4 regions of the Nonomuraea longicatena genome follow, and region 3 is predicted to be linked to each of the others. Evidence: riboswitches for the same ligand, from Rfam matches in the RefSeq annotation. Region 3 holds a riboswitch; each other region holds the start of a gene.
What was found. Region 3 has a riboswitch for cyclic di-AMP ahead of ABD120_RS05035 (hypothetical protein). Riboswitches for the same ligand answer to the same signal wherever they lie in the genome.
Positions count from the first base shown of each region.

Region 1: linked by a shared signal. The riboswitch ahead of ABD120_RS03805 (coiled-coil domain-containing protein) and the one ahead of ABD120_RS05035 (hypothetical protein) in region 3 are both predicted to bind cyclic di-AMP.
Region 2: linked by a shared signal. The riboswitch ahead of ABD120_RS33970 (C40 family peptidase) and the one ahead of ABD120_RS05035 (hypothetical protein) in region 3 are both predicted to bind cyclic di-AMP.
Region 4: linked by a shared signal. The riboswitch ahead of ABD120_RS18555 (C40 family peptidase) and the one ahead of ABD120_RS05035 (hypothetical protein) in region 3 are both predicted to bind cyclic di-AMP.

Region 1 is NZ_BAAAHQ010000002.1:9,146-13,347, reverse strand. Features, by position in the region: gene ABD120_RS03815 (DeoR/GlpR family DNA-binding transcription regulator) at 1-516, shown strand, start outside; gene galT (galactose-1-phosphate uridylyltransferase) at 513-1,574, shown strand; cyclic di-AMP (ydaO/yuaA leader) riboswitch at 1,643-1,780, shown strand; gene ABD120_RS03805 (coiled-coil domain-containing protein) at 1,786-2,733, shown strand; gene ABD120_RS03800 (GAP family protein) at 2,760-3,446, opposite strand; gene ABD120_RS03795 (ATP-binding protein) at 3,522-3,986, opposite strand.
Region 2 is NZ_BAAAHQ010000045.1:62,544-66,745, forward strand. Features, by position in the region: gene lysX (bifunctional lysylphosphatidylglycerol synthetase/lysine--tRNA ligase LysX) at 1-150, shown strand, start outside; gene ABD120_RS33965 (helix-turn-helix domain-containing protein) at 496-708, shown strand; gene ABD120_RS33970 (C40 family peptidase) at 713-1,735, opposite strand; cyclic di-AMP (ydaO/yuaA leader) riboswitch at 1,741-1,886, opposite strand; gene ABD120_RS33975 (amino-acid N-acetyltransferase) at 2,134-2,676, shown strand; gene ABD120_RS33980 (RDD family protein) at 2,790-4,202, shown strand, end outside.
Region 3 is NZ_BAAAHQ010000002.1:271,211-275,412, forward strand. Features, by position in the region: gene ABD120_RS05030 (hypothetical protein) at 1-656, shown strand, start outside; gene ABD120_RS05035 (hypothetical protein) at 771-1,589, opposite strand; cyclic di-AMP (ydaO/yuaA leader) riboswitch at 1,793-1,928, opposite strand; gene ABD120_RS05040 (DUF5302 domain-containing protein) at 2,094-2,291, opposite strand; gene ABD120_RS05045 (aldo/keto reductase) at 2,365-3,225, opposite strand; gene ABD120_RS05050 (class I SAM-dependent methyltransferase family protein) at 3,222-3,992, opposite strand; gene ABD120_RS05055 (lysophospholipid acyltransferase family protein) at 3,989-4,202, opposite strand, start outside.
Region 4 is NZ_BAAAHQ010000017.1:170,721-174,922, forward strand. Features, by position in the region: gene ABD120_RS18545 (M48 family metallopeptidase) at 1-233, opposite strand, end outside; gene ABD120_RS18550 (eCIS core domain-containing protein) at 230-919, opposite strand; gene ABD120_RS18555 (C40 family peptidase) at 1,205-1,735, opposite strand; cyclic di-AMP (ydaO/yuaA leader) riboswitch at 1,788-1,947, opposite strand; gene ABD120_RS18560 (class I SAM-dependent methyltransferase) at 2,200-2,826, opposite strand; gene ABD120_RS18565 (LysR family transcriptional regulator) at 2,898-3,794, shown strand; gene ABD120_RS18570 (C40 family peptidase) at 3,758-4,202, opposite strand, start outside.

The sequences.
Region 1 (4,202 bases), 260 kb from region 3:
CGGCTGGTCCGGCCGGGCACCGCCGTCGCCCTGTCGGCCGGCACCACCACCTGGGCGCTGGCCCACCACCTCGTCGCCGTGGCCGAGTTGACCGTCATCACCAACTCGATCCCGGTCGCCGAGGTCTTCCACCGCACCCCCCGCGCCGACCGCACGGTCGTGCTGACCGGCGGAGTGCGCACCCCCTCCGACGCGCTCGTCGGCCCCGTCGCGGTCGCCGCGATCCGGCGCCTGCACGTCGACACCCTGTTCCTCGGTGTGCACGGCATGAGCACGCGGGCCGGTTTCACCACGCCCAACCTGCTGGAGTCCGAGACCGACCGCGAACTCGTCACCGCCGCCGGCCGCCTGGTCGTCCTCGCCGACCACACCAAGTGGAACACCGTCGGCATCAGCACGATCGCCGATCTGAGCGAGGCCGACCTCGTCGTCAGCGACCCGGCGCTACCGGAGGAGGCCCGCGCCGAACTGTCCGAGCGGGCCTGTGAAGTCATCATCGCGGAAGGCACGCAGTGAAGCGCACCATCACCCACCTGGCCGACGGGCGGGAGCTCATCTACTTCGACCGGCGCGACGACGCCGACCGCGGCGCGGTCGACCGGCGTCCGCTCGATCCCCGGCCCGTGGCCTCCGAACTGCGCTACGACCCGCTGACGGAGGAGTGGGTCGCCATCGCGGGGCACCGGCAGACGCGCACGTTCCTGCCGTCGGCCGCCGAGTGCCCGCTGTGCCCGTCCACGGACACGCACTCGTCGGAGATCCCGGCCGCCGACTACGACGTGGTCGTGTTCGAGAACCGCTTCCCCTCATTCAGCGGAAATTTCGGGACTTATCGTGATGTCGGGGGGTTGAGTGAGGTCAGGCCCGGTGCGGGCCGCTGCGAGGTCGTCTGCTTCACCTCGGAGCACTCCTCGTCGTTCTCCCGGCTGTCCGACGCGCAGGTCGAGCTGGTCATGGAGGCATGGGCCGACCGTACGGCGGAGCTGTCCGCCATCGAGGGCGTCGAGCAGGTCTTCTGCTTCGAGAACCGGGGCGAGGAGATCGGCATCACGCTGCCGCACCCCCACGGGCAGATCTACGCCTACCCGTACGTGACCCCGCGCACCGCGCGCCAGCTCGCCGCCGCCGCCAAACGGCCGGGGCTGTTCGCCGACGTGCTGGCCGCGGAACGGGCGGGTGAGCGGGTCGTGGCCGCCAACGAACTGTGGACCGCCTTCGTGCCCGCGGCCGCCCGCTGGCCGTACGAGGTGCATGTCTACCCCCACCGGCGGGTGCCCGACCTCGCGGCGCTGAGCGAGGAGGAGCGCGCGGCCTTCGCCCCGCTCTACACCTCGGTGCTGCGGGCGCTCGACGGGCTGTTCGGCGTCGCCATGCCGTACGTCTCCGCCTGGCACCAGGCGCCGGTGCGTCACCTGCGTGAGCTGGGATATCTCCACCTGGAGCTGTTCAGCGTCAGACGGGCGCCGGGCAAGCTCAAGTACCTTGCCGGATCGGAGTCCGCTATGGGAGCCTTCGTCAACGACGTGCTTCCCGAAGAGGCCGCCCGGCAGATTCGATCACAGGTAGATCACTAATTGATTTCCGATTAGACTCGCATTGCCGGACATTTACCACTAACATCCTCACTGGCACCGGTCGTCACAGCCGTTGCCCGCCTAATCCCGGGCGTGTTGCCCGGGAGCCGGGGACCCACTTGCACCTGGGGTGAATCCACTTTCGTGGTAGGGCAGCTTCCAGCCCGAATCCGTCAGCTAACCCGGTCGGCAGATGGAGAGGATCTTCGCTGTGGCAGTTGCGTCCCCCGCGACTCTGGCCATCGGACTCATCACCGCGAGCACGCTGTTTCTCGCCCCCACTGCGCAGGCGGCCCCCAAGCCTTCGGAGAAGCAGTTGCGTGGCGAGCTCGTCGACCTCAACAAGAAAGTCGATCAGCTGATCGAGCAGTACAACGGAAAGCGCGTCGCCCTCGCCAAGGCGCAGGACGCCGAGAAGACGGCGGGCGCCCGGCTCGCCGAGGCGGAGAAGACACTCGGCGACGCCCAGCGCCGCGTGACCGAGATCGCCACCAAGCGTTACCAGAGCCAGAGCGCCGCACTTCCCCACTTCCTCGTGCCCGACGCCGGGGCCGCAGCGGTGATGGAACAGATCACCGACGAGGAGCAGGCCGTCGTCGACAACCTGGTCGTCGTTCGCGACGAGAAGAAGAAGGCCGCCGACGAGGCCGCCGCGCTCGCCGTCGACCTCGCCGCCCAGGCCGACGAGGTCGACAAGCGGCGCACGGAGGCCGAGGGCGTCATCGACGACATCAAGGCCAAGCTGAAGGCACTCATGCCGTACGGCACCGGCAAGCGCGCCAACGGCAGCTGGGCCCCCGAACTGCCCGCGGGGCGCGAGAACATCACCTCCCGCATGCGGATCATCCGCGACGAGATCAAGAAGACCTTCGACATGCCGTTCGAGATCGGCTGCTACCGCTCAGGTGGTGGCGGAGAGCACCCTCTCGGCCGCGCCTGCGACTTCATGATGAGCACCGGCGGCAGCATGCCGACCGCCGCCAACCTGCGGCTCGGGGACCGGATCTCCGAGTGGGCCATCAAGAACAAGGACCGCTTCGGCGTGAAGTACGTGATCTGGAAGCAGCGCATCAACATGGGCTCGGGCTGGCGCCAGATGAGCGACCGGGGCAGCATCACCCAGAACCACTACGACCATCCGCACATCTCGATGTACTGACTTGGAACGTTCCCAAACCGCCGGACTCACCCTCCGGCGACCAGATCCCGGAAGAAGTCCAGCTTGACCAGCGCGTCGCGGGCGATGAGGAAGCCGACGATCGCGAGGGTCCAGCCCACGGCGGAAGCGGCGTTCCTGGTGATGAAGGCGCGCACGCGCTCCAGCATCCCCTCGATGCGGGGCCCGGCGAGGGCGCGGCCGGCCATCAGCACCAGCATCGGCACGACCATCAGCACCACGTAGCCCGCCAGCAGCGGCAGCCACTGCGCGGCACCCAGCCCGGCGGTCGTCATCAACCCGACGGCCGCCAGGTACGGGAACATCGTCGCGACCTCGACCAGACCGGCCGTGAGCGCGACGCCCATCATGGTGAGGGGCCCGCCCACCTTGGGCTCCCACGGCTTCTTCTGCTTCTTGGAGTCGAACTTCCAGCTCAGCGCGAACAGGAAGACGCCGAGGACGAGCTGGACCCAGTACGCGGGCTGGGACTCCAGCGCAGCGCCGAAACGCTCCATCACCACCGACAGGCCCATCATGAGGGCGACGCCGACGAGGAAGTAGAAGACGCTGATCGTGGTCAGGTAGACCACCAGACGGCCGCCCTGGCGCCGATCGGAGGACAGCATGAGGACCAGCGGGATGCCGAGCGTCCCGAAACTGGTGCTGTCCCACAGGGCGAGGGCGCCGAGAGTGAGGAGGAGCGCGAGATCCATGACCAACAGAGTGGCAGCGCGGAGCGGGGCTTTCCTCCTACGGGGGAGCCAACCGGACGTACGACTTTGTGCTGACTACTCGGTGCGGAACAGCGCCCACACGGCCTTTCCGCCGCGGTTGAGCGGATCCCAGCCCCAGCACTGGCTGTACGTCTCGACGATGTACAGGCCCCGGCCGTTCTCGGAGACGAAGTCCGGTTCCTTGCGCGTCGGCACCTCGTCGCTCGGGTCGGCCACCGCGAGCAGGACGTGCGGCGCCACGCGCATCAGCAGAAGGGTGAGGCCGGCGTGACCCCGGGTGTAACGCACCGCGTTCGTCACGAGTTCGGAGACCACCAGGGCGGCGTCGTCGCTGAGCTCGGCACAACCCCAGTCGCTGAGCGTGGCCCGGGTCACGTCACGGGCGGTCTTGACCGAGTCGGCCTGAAAAGGGAGCGGACACGCCGTGGTGTGCGGGTGGCGGTTCTCCAGCAGGGTGTCGAATCCGACTTCGCGGGTGATCTGCAGGCAATCGGCAGTGGCCAGAGGATCCTCCACCATTCTGCCGCTACCTCCAGCTCCCCATTGGTTTAGTGCATGTTTGGCCCAATATGCACTAGGCCATCATGGGTCACCGACCGGTGATGCTGCAAGACCCAAATGCACGTGCAAATGTAATGTGCACCTGCATTGGGCTCGGCGCGCGAGTATGCCGAATCGGACACGGGGTTGAGACCTTGTCATACCCGGCGCTCGGATGTCACTGTGTGTGCGGAC
Region 2 (4,202 bases), on a different contig from region 3:
GTCGACGAGGACTTCCTGCAGTCGCTGGAGTACGCGATGCCGCCCACGGGCGGCGTCGGCGTCGGCATCGATCGCATGATCATGGCCCTCACCGGCAAGAACATCCGCGACACGATCCTCTTCCCGCTGGTCAAGCCCGCCGGTCAGTGAGCGTCCGGGCGGCCCGTCGCGGCCGCCCGGCCGCCTCCGTCGCGAAGTACGCAGGCGACCTGCGCGTTTTCCCTCGCCACGCGCACGGAGCGCGAAGGAAACTTTCAACTTGTCAGATTCGGGTGAGGTGTTGTCAGGGGCGCTGTGACGGCTCATCCCGTCCCGACGTGTGACGACATATGGTGAGTAGCTCACATCTTTGCCGATCAAGTCAATGCGCCTTGTCAAGGGTCCCGACAGCCGCGCTTGACGTCCTTTCGCGAATGCGTTTACCGTCTCCGAGACGAGCACCTACGCTCGGGCCGAGACGTCTTGCGAGTTCCACTGTTGGGGGGAGGGCTCCCGATGGATGTGCTCACCGAGGGCGTCGAGCTGAGCCATGCCGATTTAGCCTTGTTGGCCGAGCTGGCCAAGGGTGTCACGGTCGATCGGGTGGGGCGCCGGCTGGACGTCAGTGGACGCACCGTACGCCGCCGTTTGCGCGGAATTTGCGACAGGATCGGCGTGGCCACCGCGATCGAAGCGGTGGCCTGGGCGGCCCGTCGTCAACTCATCTGAGTGATCAGGCGGCGATTCGCACCGCGCCCGCCCACGGGCGCCGGTCGATCGCGGCGATCCGCACCACGTCACCGGTGCGCGGCGCGTGCACCATCATGCCGCCGCCCAGGTAGATGCCTACGTGGTGCAGGTCGTTGTAGAAGAACACCAGGTCGCCGGGGCGCAGTTCGGCGCGTGAAATGCGCTTGCCCGCCGTCCACTGGTGGCCGGTGTAGTGCGGCAGCGAGATGCCGACCTGCTTGTAGGCGGCCATCACCAGACCGGAGCAGTCGTAGGAGCCGGGGCCCTCGGCCCCCCACACGTACGGCTTGAGCTGCTGCGTCAGCGCCCACCTGGCCGCTGTGGCGGCCTTGCCCTGCCCGGGGATCGGCAGTTCGACCCGCTTGGCCGGGGTGCCGGGCCGTCCGGCCTCGCCGAGTGCGCGGCCGAACAGGTCGCCCTCGACCTTCGCCACCAGCTTGGTGATCTTGTCGCGCCTGCTGCCGAGGTCGTCGACGAGCCGGCGGACCTCGGCGATGCGGGCCTTCGCGCCCGTCCTGGCGGTCTCCGCGGCCTTGCGCGCGCGGGTGACCTGGCCGAGCTGCTCGCCGTGCTGCCGCTGGATGGCGTACGTGGTGGCGGCCCGGCCCAGGAAGGTCTCGGGGTCCGCGGGGCTCATCAGGGCCAGCGTGTTGTTCAGGCCGCCCGTCATGTACTCCTGCTGGGCCAGCGCGCCCGCCCTGCGCTGCTTGACGTCGAGGTCGGCCTGGCTGGCGCGGAGGGTGCGCTCGGCGTCGTCCACGGCCTTCTCGGCGTCCTTGAGCTTCACCCGCTGGCCGTTGTACTGCTCGGAGAGGGTGCCGATCTGCGTGTGCAGCTTCTCCGCCCGGTCGGCGAGCTCCTTGAGGGTGGGCTCAGGGTCGGCGGCCGCTGTGCCGGCGGTGCCGACGGGGCCGATGGGAATGGTCAACACCAGGGCGGTCACGACGGCGGCGAGTCTTCTCCGGCTCCCGGGTTCGGGAGGTTCGCTCGCGCTGTTCCTCTTCACCAACCAGTTCCTCTCGACGACGCCGACCGGGTTGGCTGACGGGTTCGGGCTGAGTGGCCCTACCGGGCAAGGTCGCCCGGATTCACCCCGGTGGCCTTCGGCCACGGGTGGGTTCCCGGTTCCTCTCGATGGGATTAGGCGTGCCGCCTCGCGCGCCTGCGCGGGGTGACATCGTCGGTGGACACTAGTGCACCCGGAGTTCGTGCTCAACCGGAATCGCGGATTCGGTGGCGGTTGTGCAACCGAAGAGTAACGGTGCGATCACAGTAGTGGGGAAATTGCGCCCTGTTTGCCCCTGTTTGAGAGCCTGATGGCCAGGTGAGCGCGGCTGGGCCGTATGTGGTCGCGGGGTGGGTAAATACGGACGAACCGTAATGCGCTCTGTACGCTGAACTGCCATGGAGCAGGTGGCCGAACGAGAGGTTCCCGACCTAGGGCTCGTCGTGAGACGCGCCCGGACCCCCGACGTCCACGCGATCAGGCGCCTCGTGGACACCTATGCCGGCGCCGGTCCCCGGCTGCTGGAGAAGGCGACCGTGACCCTGTATGAGGACATACAGGAATTCTGGGTCGCCGAACACGGTGGCCAGGTAGTAGGTTGCGGCGCATTGCATGTCTTGTGGGAGGATCTGGCGGAGATTCGTACGGTCGCCGTTGATCCGAACAGCCGTGGCCTGGGAATCGGGTACAAGATCGTGTCGGCTTTGATCAAAACGGCCGGCGAACTCGGGCTCCGGCGCGTGTTCTGCCTGACTTTCGAGATCGATTTCTTCGCCCGCCACGGCTTCCGTCCGATCCAGGGCACACCCGTCTCACCTGAGGTCTATGCCGAGTTGCTCGCCTCCTATGACGAGGGGGTTGCCGAGTTCCTCGACCTGGAGCACGTCAAGCCCAACACCTTGGGCAACACCAGGATGCTGCTCCACTTGCCCGTCGTTTGACTCGGGCGTCGACCAAAGGGAAAGGTGATTGTAGATACCTATGTCGATACGTTGGGCAGCGAAGGCATGTGTCCTGACATGTGCCACATGCACACTCGAAGCGAGGTGACACGGTGAGCACCGGACAGCCGCCGTATCCGCAGGCCGACCCCGGCGACAATTCCGGGGCGCCTCAATACGGACAGCAGAACTCGGGCTACCCCCAGGGAGAGTCCGACCCCGAGGCGACGGTCGTCGGCTACCGGCACGAGGGCGAAGGCTACGGCCAGCCTTCCGGCCAGCAGTACGGCCAGCCCGCCCAGGGCCAGCAGGGCTACGGCCAGCAGCCCGCGTATGGACAGCAGCCCGGCCAGGGCCAGCAATACGGCCAGGATCAGCAGTACGCTCAGCCTGGTTACGGCCAGCAGCCACCGTCGGGTCAGCAGCCCGCCTACGGACAGCCCGCCCAGGGGCAGCAGGGCTACGGCCAGCAGCCCGCGTACGGACAACCTGCCTATGGCCAGCAGCCCGGCTACGGACAGCAGCCGCCGTCGGGTCAGCAGCCCGGCTACGGACAGCCGTCGGGTCAGCAGCCGGGCTTCGAGCCCGCCCAGGGCCAGCAGCCCGGGTACGGCCAGCCCGCCCAGGGCCAGCCGGCTCATGGTCAGCCCGCTCATGACCAGCAGGGTGGCTACGGCCAGCCTGCCTATGGTCAGCAGCCTGGTTCGGACCAGCAGGGTTACGGCCAGCAGAGTTATGGCCAGCCCGCCCCTGACCAGGGCTACGGTCAGCAGCCCGCGTACGGTCAGCAGCCTGGTTCCGACCAGCAGGGCTACGGCCAGCAGCCCGCCTACGGTCAGCAGCCGGGTTCGGACCAGCAGGGTTACGGCCAGCCCGCCCCTGACCAGGGTTACGGCCAGCCCGCCCCTGACCAGGGCTACGGCCAGCCCGCCCCTGACCAGGGCTACGGCCAGCAGCCCGCCTACGGTCAGCAGCCTGGTTCCGACCAGCAGGGCTACGGCCAGCCCACTCCCGACCAGTCCGGCTACGGCCAGCCCGGCTCCGGTCAACACGGTTACGGGCAGCAGGCCCAGTCCGGTTACGGGCAGCAGCAGTACGCGCAGCCGGGATACGAGCAGCAGCAGTACGGTCAGCCCCAGCCCGGTTACGGTCAGCAGTACGGCCAGCAGCAGTACGGTGCACCCGCCCAGCCCTACGGCCAGGCGCAGCCCGGCTACGGTCAGCCGTACAACCAGCCCGTCGGGGTGCAGCCGCCCGGCGCGCCCGCGCCGCTGGCGGAGTGGTGGCAGCGCCTGGTCGCCCGGCTCATCGACTTCGTCCTGTTCGGCATCGTCTACTTCATCCTCGGCGTGATCGTGATCGGCGCCTTGGTGGTCAGCTACAACTCCTCGTCCGGAGCGTCGTCGGGGAGCCTCAGCGTGGGTGCGGCCCAACTGATCCTCGGCCTCCTCCTGGGCGGCATCTACATCGCCTACGAGTTCTTCCTGACCAAGGCCAAGGGCCAGACGATCGGCAAGATGGTCATG
Region 3 (4,202 bases):
TGCCCGTCACGCCCGCGCACCGGCCGCCGGGACAGCGGGTCACGGTGGGGGAGCTCGAATGGGAGATCCTGATCCACGCGGACGGGGTCGCCACACCGGCGGACCTGGCGGTCCGGCTCGGGCAGCCGGTCTACACGGTGCTGCTCACCGTGCGCCGGATGGCCGCCCTGGGCCTGCTCACCCGCCCGGAACCCGCCTCCGGCCCACAGCCCCCTCCCGAAGAACCCCACCGGTCCAAGAAGACGGCCGCGTCCAGAATGCCGGACGTGGCCGAGACGGTGGACGGGGCCGACGTCTCGGACGTGGCCGAGGTGGTGGGCGAGGCCGATATCTCGGACGTGGTCGAGATGGTGGACGTGGTCGAGGTGGCGGACGCCTCGGCTGCCGGCGCGACGGCGCTCGCCGGCCTGGGCGAAGAAGCCCCCGCTGACCTGGCGAGCCGTACCGGTGGGCGGGAAACGGCGCCTTCCGAGGCCGCGGCCCGCGCCGACGCGGGTGGGGCGGCCACCGCCGGGCGGGGCAGGCCACCGTACGGGGAGTTGCCGAGGCGGGGCAGGAGTGCCCGGCGGGAAGGGCCGCACGTGCCCCGCGCCAACCCCATGCGGGATCCCGAGGTGCTGGCGGCCGTCAAGCAGGGCCTGGAACGGCTGCGCTGACGAGTCCCCCGGAAACGGCGGAAGCGGGCGTCCCCCGACCGGTGAGGTCTGGGGACGCCCGCTTCACGCAGACGGGTGGACAGCCCTTTTGTACGTGCTTTCGAGTGCGTCAGGTCAGCGCTGGAAGACCTTGCGCAGGCGGTCGCGGCCGATGAACAGTCCGCCGCCGAGCAGGGCCAGCCCGCCGATGACGGCGAGGGCGGCGACGCCGGTCGGACGGCTCTCGTCAGCGGTGCTGGCCGCCGCGAGCTGCGCGGACGCGTTCTCAGCCGACGCGGCCTTCGGGCTCTTGGCGCCGGGGGTGGAGCTGGGCCGCTCGGCGACCACGGCGGGAGCGTTCTTCTCCGCGGCGTCCTGCGACGGCTTCTCGGCCGGCTTCTCGGCGGCGATCACCGGCGGCTTGGCCGGGTTGTGGTCCTTGCGACCCCAGGCGCCGGTGGCGAAGGCGACCGGGTGGTTCTTCTTGCCGACGCCGGGTCCCCACTTGGTGATGACGTAGTCCACCTTGATGTGACCCTGGCCGCCGACGCCGTCGACGGTCAGCGAGCGCGAGTTGAAGGTGCCGCCGGTGAGGTCGGCGAAGGTCTTGGCGTCGAGGTCGAGCATGATGCCCCTGTTGGAGGGGATGCCGGGGCCTCGGTCGCCGACGAAGAAGGGCATCTTCTTGCCCTTGTAGACGACGTAGCCCTCGGTGAGCAGCGGCCAGCTCGGGCTGGCGGCCAGACCCTTCTGCATGGGCTTGCCGCTGGCGGGCATGCCGGTGTCGCCGTTGCGGCCGGAGCCGTCGTCCCAGTAGTAGGAGGCGGTGGTGGAGCCGTGCAGGAGGGTCTGCTTGTCGGTGAAGTGGTCGTCGGCCGACGCGGGCGCCCCGGCGCCGACGGTGACGGCACCGGCAAGGGCGGCGGTGGAGACGAACATGGCAAAGCTACGCATGCCGAAGCGGCGAGACATAAAGCAAAGTCCTTCGTACGGGGTCAGGGATGGCGCTCGTCATCGGCGCGTAGCCGGGCAAAAGGCCGAACGGTCGCTACGCGGGAGCGCTAGGGGGGGTGGTGATCCTTGAGGAAGGGGCCGCTCAGTAGGCGGCGGGTGAAGCTACGCGGGTGAGGGGTACGTCGCGGCAGTGCATGAGATAGCTGTCCTCTCCATCTCGCCTACCGGGTTAGCTGACGGGTTCGGGCGTGGAGGTGCCCTACCGACGGTTCGTCGGATTCACCCCAAGGAACGTGGTTCCCCGGTTCCCGCCGGAGCGGGATTCGGCGCCAGCCGGTCGGCCTTCTTGGTGAAGGGCCAGGTCACCAGCTGGTAACGCTATGGACTGTATGCCTCAAACCCGACAAATGCAAAGCAAACGCCATGAAACGGGCGAAGATCTACCTAATAAGGTCAAGAGAAAGGGGGGTACGGTAAGCCGTACCCCCCGGAAATATCGCGGTTTCAGCCGCTCTTGCGTCGGAACGATCGCTTGTTGGCAGCGGGGCCATGTGCGCCGTGGATCTTCGAGTGATCCGAGCCCCTGCCACCCGCGCCCGCGTCGGCATTCTGGTTCCGCTTACGGTCCAGTGCCTCCCGGAACTTGCGCTTCATCTCGTCCTCGGGAGTTTCGCTGACTTCGGGCTCCGGTGATTCCGCCATGAGGACCTCCTGGTGTTTGGGACGCCCCCAGCTTCGCATGTGTGCTCGCGCGACGCGAAACCGGACGCCCGCCTCAGCCCAGCCTGGCCAGCTCGGACTCCGTCAGGTCGAGGTCGGCCGCCGCCACGCAGTCCAGGATGCTCGACGGACGGCTGGCGCCCGGGATCGGGATCATCACCGGGCTCCTGGCCAGCTCCCAGGCGATGCACACCCGCTGCGGCGACACCCCGCGCTCGGCCGCCACCTCGGCGAAGACCGCGTGCCTGCCGCCCAGCTCGCCCGCCTCCGACATGCCGCCGAGCGGCGACCACGGCAGGAACGCGAGCCCCAGGTCGGCGCAGACGTCCACCTCCGGCTCACTGCTGCGGAAGCGCGGCGAGTACTCGTTCTGCACACTCGCCAGCCGTCCGCCGAGAATCCGCTGTGCCGTCCTGATCTGCTCCGGATCGGCGTTGGAGATTCCGGCCATCCGGATCTTCCCGGCGTCGAGCAGATCGCGCAGCGCCCCGATCGTCTCCTCGTACGGCACCGCCGGGTCGGGCCGATGGTGCTGGTAGAGGCCGATGGCCTCGACGCCCAACGCCTTCAGCGACGCCTCGCAGGCCCGGACCAGGTATTCGGGCCTGCCGTCGACCTCCCAGCCCCCGCCGCCTTCCACGCGGGTGTGACCCCCCTTGGTCGCCACCAGCACCCGGTCGCCGTCACCGCCCCAGGAGGCCAGCGCCTTGGCGACCAGCCGTTCGTTGTGCCCCACGTCGGTATGGCTGGGGGTGTAGGCGTCGGCGGTGTCGATCAGGGTCACCCCGGCGTCGAGCGCCGCGTGGACGGTCCTGATCGACTGGGCCTCGTCAGGCATGTGGCCCCGCACCGACATAGGCATGGCGCCCAGCCCGACGGCGCTCACAGCGGTCGTTCCGATGACTCGAGTCCTCATCCCTTCATCATGGCCGTGGTGACCGTGAACAGGCCGACTCTTTCGCGGCGACTCACCGCGTCGCCGTACCCGGCCGCGAGGGCCCAGGCGTGCAGTTGCTCGGCCTGGCGGCACTTCATCACCCACAACTCGCCGTCGCGGTTGGGCAGCACGTTGGCGATGAACTCCAGTTGCGGGTGCTGCGTCTGCGTGGTGAACACCAGCACGCCGTCGGGGGCGAGCAGGTCGCGCAGCCGTACGAAGGACTCGCGGATCGTGTCGTCGTCCAGGATCAGTTCGTACAGGCCGGACACCACGACGATGTCGGCGGGACGGCCCAGCGGGGCCGGGTCGAAGGCGTCGCCCCGCTCGAAGCGGACGTTGGTGAGACCGCGCGCGGCCGCCCGCCGCCGTCCGAGCTCAAGCCCCGCGGGGGCGAGGTCGCGGCAGACGACCTCGACGTCGGGCTGCTCCCTGGCGACGTCGAGCAGGTAACGTCCGGGCCCGGCCGCGACGTCCAGGATGAGCGCGCGGCCCGCTCTGGCGGAGATCTCTTCCCTGAGTACGTCGCCGAGGAGGTCGCGGCGGGCTCGGATGGCTCGCCAGCCGACGGCGTTCAGGTAGACGCGGTCGATGAGCCTGCCGATGAGCAGGGCGCCGTGGGAGCGGTCGGCGTAGACGTAGTCGAGCATGGTGCCGCTGTCGAAGCCGTGCCGGTAGCCGATGCGGATGCCCCGGCTGAGCCGGCCGACGGTACGCAGCAGGAGCCGCATCAACCACCACTTCATGACATTTCCTCTTTCTGAAGGCTTTGGAGGGATGGGGACCGCCGGACGTCCGCCGTGCCTGGTTCTCTGGTTGCTGAAAGCGCTGAACGGATGTGCACCGCAGTTTCGGGGGTGGGATCGAGGGGCGGGTGGGGAGCCGTCAGCAGGGTGTGGGCGGCTCGCAGGTCTTGGACGGGGGCGAAGAAGCGGACGCGCACGCGGGCGCGGCGC
Region 4 (4,202 bases), on a different contig from region 3:
AAGACGATCGTGAGTCCGAGCGACAGGTAGGACGGCAGGCTCGTGGCCGCGTCGAACGCCTGCGAACGGGCGATCTCGGCCGGGGTGAAGTCCTGGGCCGGATCTCCGGAGGGCAGCGGCCGCCACGGTGTGGTGATCGCGGCCACGGCGATCACCAGGAGGCCGAGGATCGCGGCGGCGATCCCCGCCTGCCGCCGCAGCCGCCCGTCGTCGTCGTCGGGCTGTCGTGTCACGCCAGTTCCTCCCCCAGGTACGCGCGCCAGTCACGGGTCAGCTCGGCCACGGGCACGGGTAGTGCGCGGCCGGCTCCGACCCGCTGGGCATCACGGTAGAGCCTCACCAGTGTCGCCTCTCCGTACGCGTGCGCGATGAGGCGGCACGCCAGCCACGCCTCCTGGTAGCTCTGCGCGAGCCGGGGCGCGCCGGGGGCGAAGTCAGCGGGTTCCGGGAGGTTCTCGGGCAGGCGTCCCGCTCTGACCTCTTCGGCGAGTTCCGCGGCGGCCTCAGGTACGGCAAGGCCCGCGTCGCGGTAGGCGACGTAGTCGGCGAAGCCCTCGTACAGCCAGGGCGGCAGGCCGTCGGTGCCCGCGGCGACGTGGGTGAGCTCGTGGGCGAGCACGACGTCGCGGCCGGTGGGGGTGAGTCTTCCGTAGGTCTCGGGCACGACGATCACGCGGCCGTCGTGGGCGACGGCGGCGAGCCCGTCGACGGAGGCGGCGCCGATCGCGCGGGCGGCGTCGGCGGCAGAGGCGGCGACGCGGACGTCCGGCCGTACGGGTGTGCCCAGGACGGCCTCGACCCGGCGGGCGGCCCGTTCGGCACGCCGGCGGAGGTCGTGGCCGGGCCGTCTGAGCTCCCCGCCGTGGGCGGGCCGCCCGGAGAGGGCGGGCCGGGTAGCGGGTGCCGAACCCTGGGGCACGGCGGACGAACCGGACCCGGGCGCCGAAGGACCGGACGCGGAGGCGGAAGAACGGGGTGCGGGGGTGGGAGAGCCGGACGCAGGGGCGGAAGCGCCAGGCGCGACAGCGGACGAGCCGGGCGCGGAAGAGCCGGGTGCGGGGGCGCAGCTCGGGGTGGTCGCGATCAGACACGCGACCAGTGCGGGGGCCGCCACTGCGGCGCGACGGCTCACGGCCCCGATGGTAGCCGCCCCTGTGCGGACCCCCGTCCCCGGCACGACGGCCTGGGACGGGGATGTCGCGCCTTACAGGCCGGGACGCACCGCGCCGACGAACGACGCCCTGCGCCATTCGCTGATGCGGTCGACCCGGACCCGCTTGCCCGAGCTGGGCGAGTGGACCATCCTGCCGTCGCCGACGTACATGCCGACATGGCCTCGGCCCCGGAAGAACATCAGGTCACCGGGCCGCAGCCGCTTCCAGGTGACCTTCTTGTCGATGCGCGCGTACTGGCTGTACGTCACGCGGGGGATCTTCACTCCGGCCTTCTTCCAGGCGTACTGGACCAGTCCGGAGCAGTCGAAGGCACCTGGACCCGTGGCACCGTACCTGTACGGGTCCCCGACCTGCGCCTTGGCGACGGAGACGGCCTTTCCGGCCTTCACCCGCTGCCGTGTGGACTTGGAAAGGGTCTTCCCTGCGGTGGCCGTCCTGCTCCGGGCTGTGGTGCCCGGTTCAGCGGCGGCCGCCTCGGTCTCGGCGGGGGCCGTTGCGGCCCCGGCCGCCGGGGCATGGAGGGCGAGCCCTCCTGCTGTCATGGACATGGTGACCAGCACCCCGGACACGACAAGGCGGGGGTTACTCAGGGGGATAGACAGGATTTCTCCTCGGATCTTCCACGAACGCCTACCGGGTTAGCTGACGGGTTCGGGCCTGGAAGTCGCCCTACGGCGCGGCTGCGCCGACTCACCCCGTGATCCCGGTGATCGGGATCGGCGGGTCCCCGGCTCCGTGCCTCCTGACTGCACGGACTCGGCTGGTCGTCGCCCTCGTGGAAACGGGCCGACCGCGGATCTCTATACGTCCCCACCGGGCCTCGTGAGGCCCGGTGTCGGCGTCGCGGCGCCATGGCGTGCCGCCGCGACGCCAGAAAGTACCCGGCGCCGCCGATCGGCGGCAAAAGCCGGGTGAACCTGTCAAGATCCGGCAGGGGTTCCTGTCAGAAGGGATCGCGCTGCTCGGCACCCCTGCGTCGTTATCGAAATGTGACCTCCCTCACACTTGTCCGGCGGCCCGTGAGTCAGGTCCCGTCCGTCCCACGGGACACGGCGAGGACGCGCAGCCCGATGAGCGGGTGGCGCAGTTCCTCGATCGTCCGCAGCCGCTCCGCGCGCTCCCCCTCGCACTTGAGGTACCGGTGCAGGAACGGCACCCGCCGCAGCGTCTTCACGTCGAAGCGGGCGCTGATCGCCGCGAGCATCTCCTCGCCCGTCGCGAGGTCGCCGTGCTCCCGTTCCCACTCGTTCGCCGGGTCGGCGACCAGGTCGCGCCCGCCGATGACGGCCCCGGCGTCGTAGAACCAGGTGGCGGCGGCGGGGTCGGCCCGCTCCCAGGCGAAGTCGTCCACCACGAGGCTGCCGCCGGGGGCCAGCAGCCGCGCGGCCGCGTTCAGCGCCATCTCCATCGGCTCCATGTGGTGCAGCGACATCCTCATCACGATGGCCTCGAAGGGCGCCGCCTCGAAACCGGCCAGGTCCGCCCGGACGGCGGGCACCCCGGCGGCGAGCGCGGCCGACGGGTCGAGGTCGATGGCCGTGACGTCGTACCCGCCCGCGATGAGCTGGGCCGCGAGCGTGCCCGCGCCGCATCCGGCGTCCAGCACGCGGGCGGGCGCGGCGGGCAGGACGGAGGTGATCCAGGAGTTCATGAGCCGAGCATGCTGCGGCCGAAGGCATGCGCACCACTGCGGGTACGGCATGCCCGCCATAAGCTCGGCGCATGCTTGACACCTGGTCGCTGAAGGTTCTCCTCACCGTGGGCCGCCTCGGCTCGTTCTCCGCCGCGGCCGGCGCGCTGTCGATGACGCAGCCCGCGGTCTCCCGTCAGATCGCCGCCCTGGAGCGGCGCACCGGCGTGCGGCTGTTCGAGCGGCTGCCGAGGGGCGTGCGCGCGACGGACGCGGGCCGCGCGGCCCTGGAGGACGCGGCCCGGGTGCTCGACGGGATGACCCTGCTGGAGGCCCGGCTCCGCGCGCACGCGCTGGCCGAGGCGGGGCGGGTGCGCGTGCAGGCGTTCCCGAGCGCGGCGACCGCGTTCGTGCCCGGCTGCTTCGGCGCGTTCGCGGCCGAGCACCCCGGCGTGGAGTTGTCGCTGATCGTAGGCCGCGCCGACGCCGCCGCCGTCCTGGACGGCGACGCCGACCTGGCGCTGCTCACCTCGCGCGACCCGGCGCCCCCCGCCGGGCTGGAGTCGGTGCCGCTCCTGGACGACGAACTCCTCGTGGCGCTGCCCGCGAGCCACCCGCTGGCCGCAGGGCGGCGGGTACGGCTCGCCGACCTGTCCGGCGAGGCGTGGATCGACGGCACCCACCCCGACTGTCTGGGCCCGCTGTCGGAGCTGGCCGCCGCCCTGGGCGGCCCGCCGAGGGTCAGCCACGTGTGCGACGACTGGAACGGCAGGCAAGGCCTGGTGGCGGCGGGCGTCGGCGTCATGGTGTACCCGGCGATGGCGGGCCGGGCCGTACGGCAGGACATCCGGCTGCTGCGTCCCGTGCCCGCGCTGCCCGTCCGGGCGGTGCACGCGGTCGCGCTGCCGGAGCCGAGCCCGGCCGTACGGGCCTTCCTGGAGCTGATGACCCGCTACGGGCGGATGGCTCCGGCGATGGACTTGCCGTAGGCGGACAGCTTGACCACCTTGATCACGTCGCCGGTCTGCGGCGCGTGCACGATGTTGCCGTTGCCCGCGTACATGGTGACGTGGCCGAGCCCCTGGGAGAAGATCAGGTCGCCGGGCTGGAGCTGGTCGAGCGGCACCTTGCGGTTGGCGCCCCAGGCCCACTGCTGCCAGGTGGTGCGCGGCAGCGAGACCCCTGCCGCCCGCCAGGACGCCTGGGTGAAGCCCGAGCAGTCGTAGCCGCGCGGCCCGGTGCCGCCGTAGATGTACGGCTTGCCGGTCTGGGCGAAGGCGAACTGCAGCGCCGAGCGGGCGTTGCCGGAGGCGGGCCCGGTGTACTTCGTGCCGGTGCTGTTGGGATTGCCGGCGTTGTAGGCGCCGAGCCGCTCCAGCAGCTTCTTCTGGTCCTTG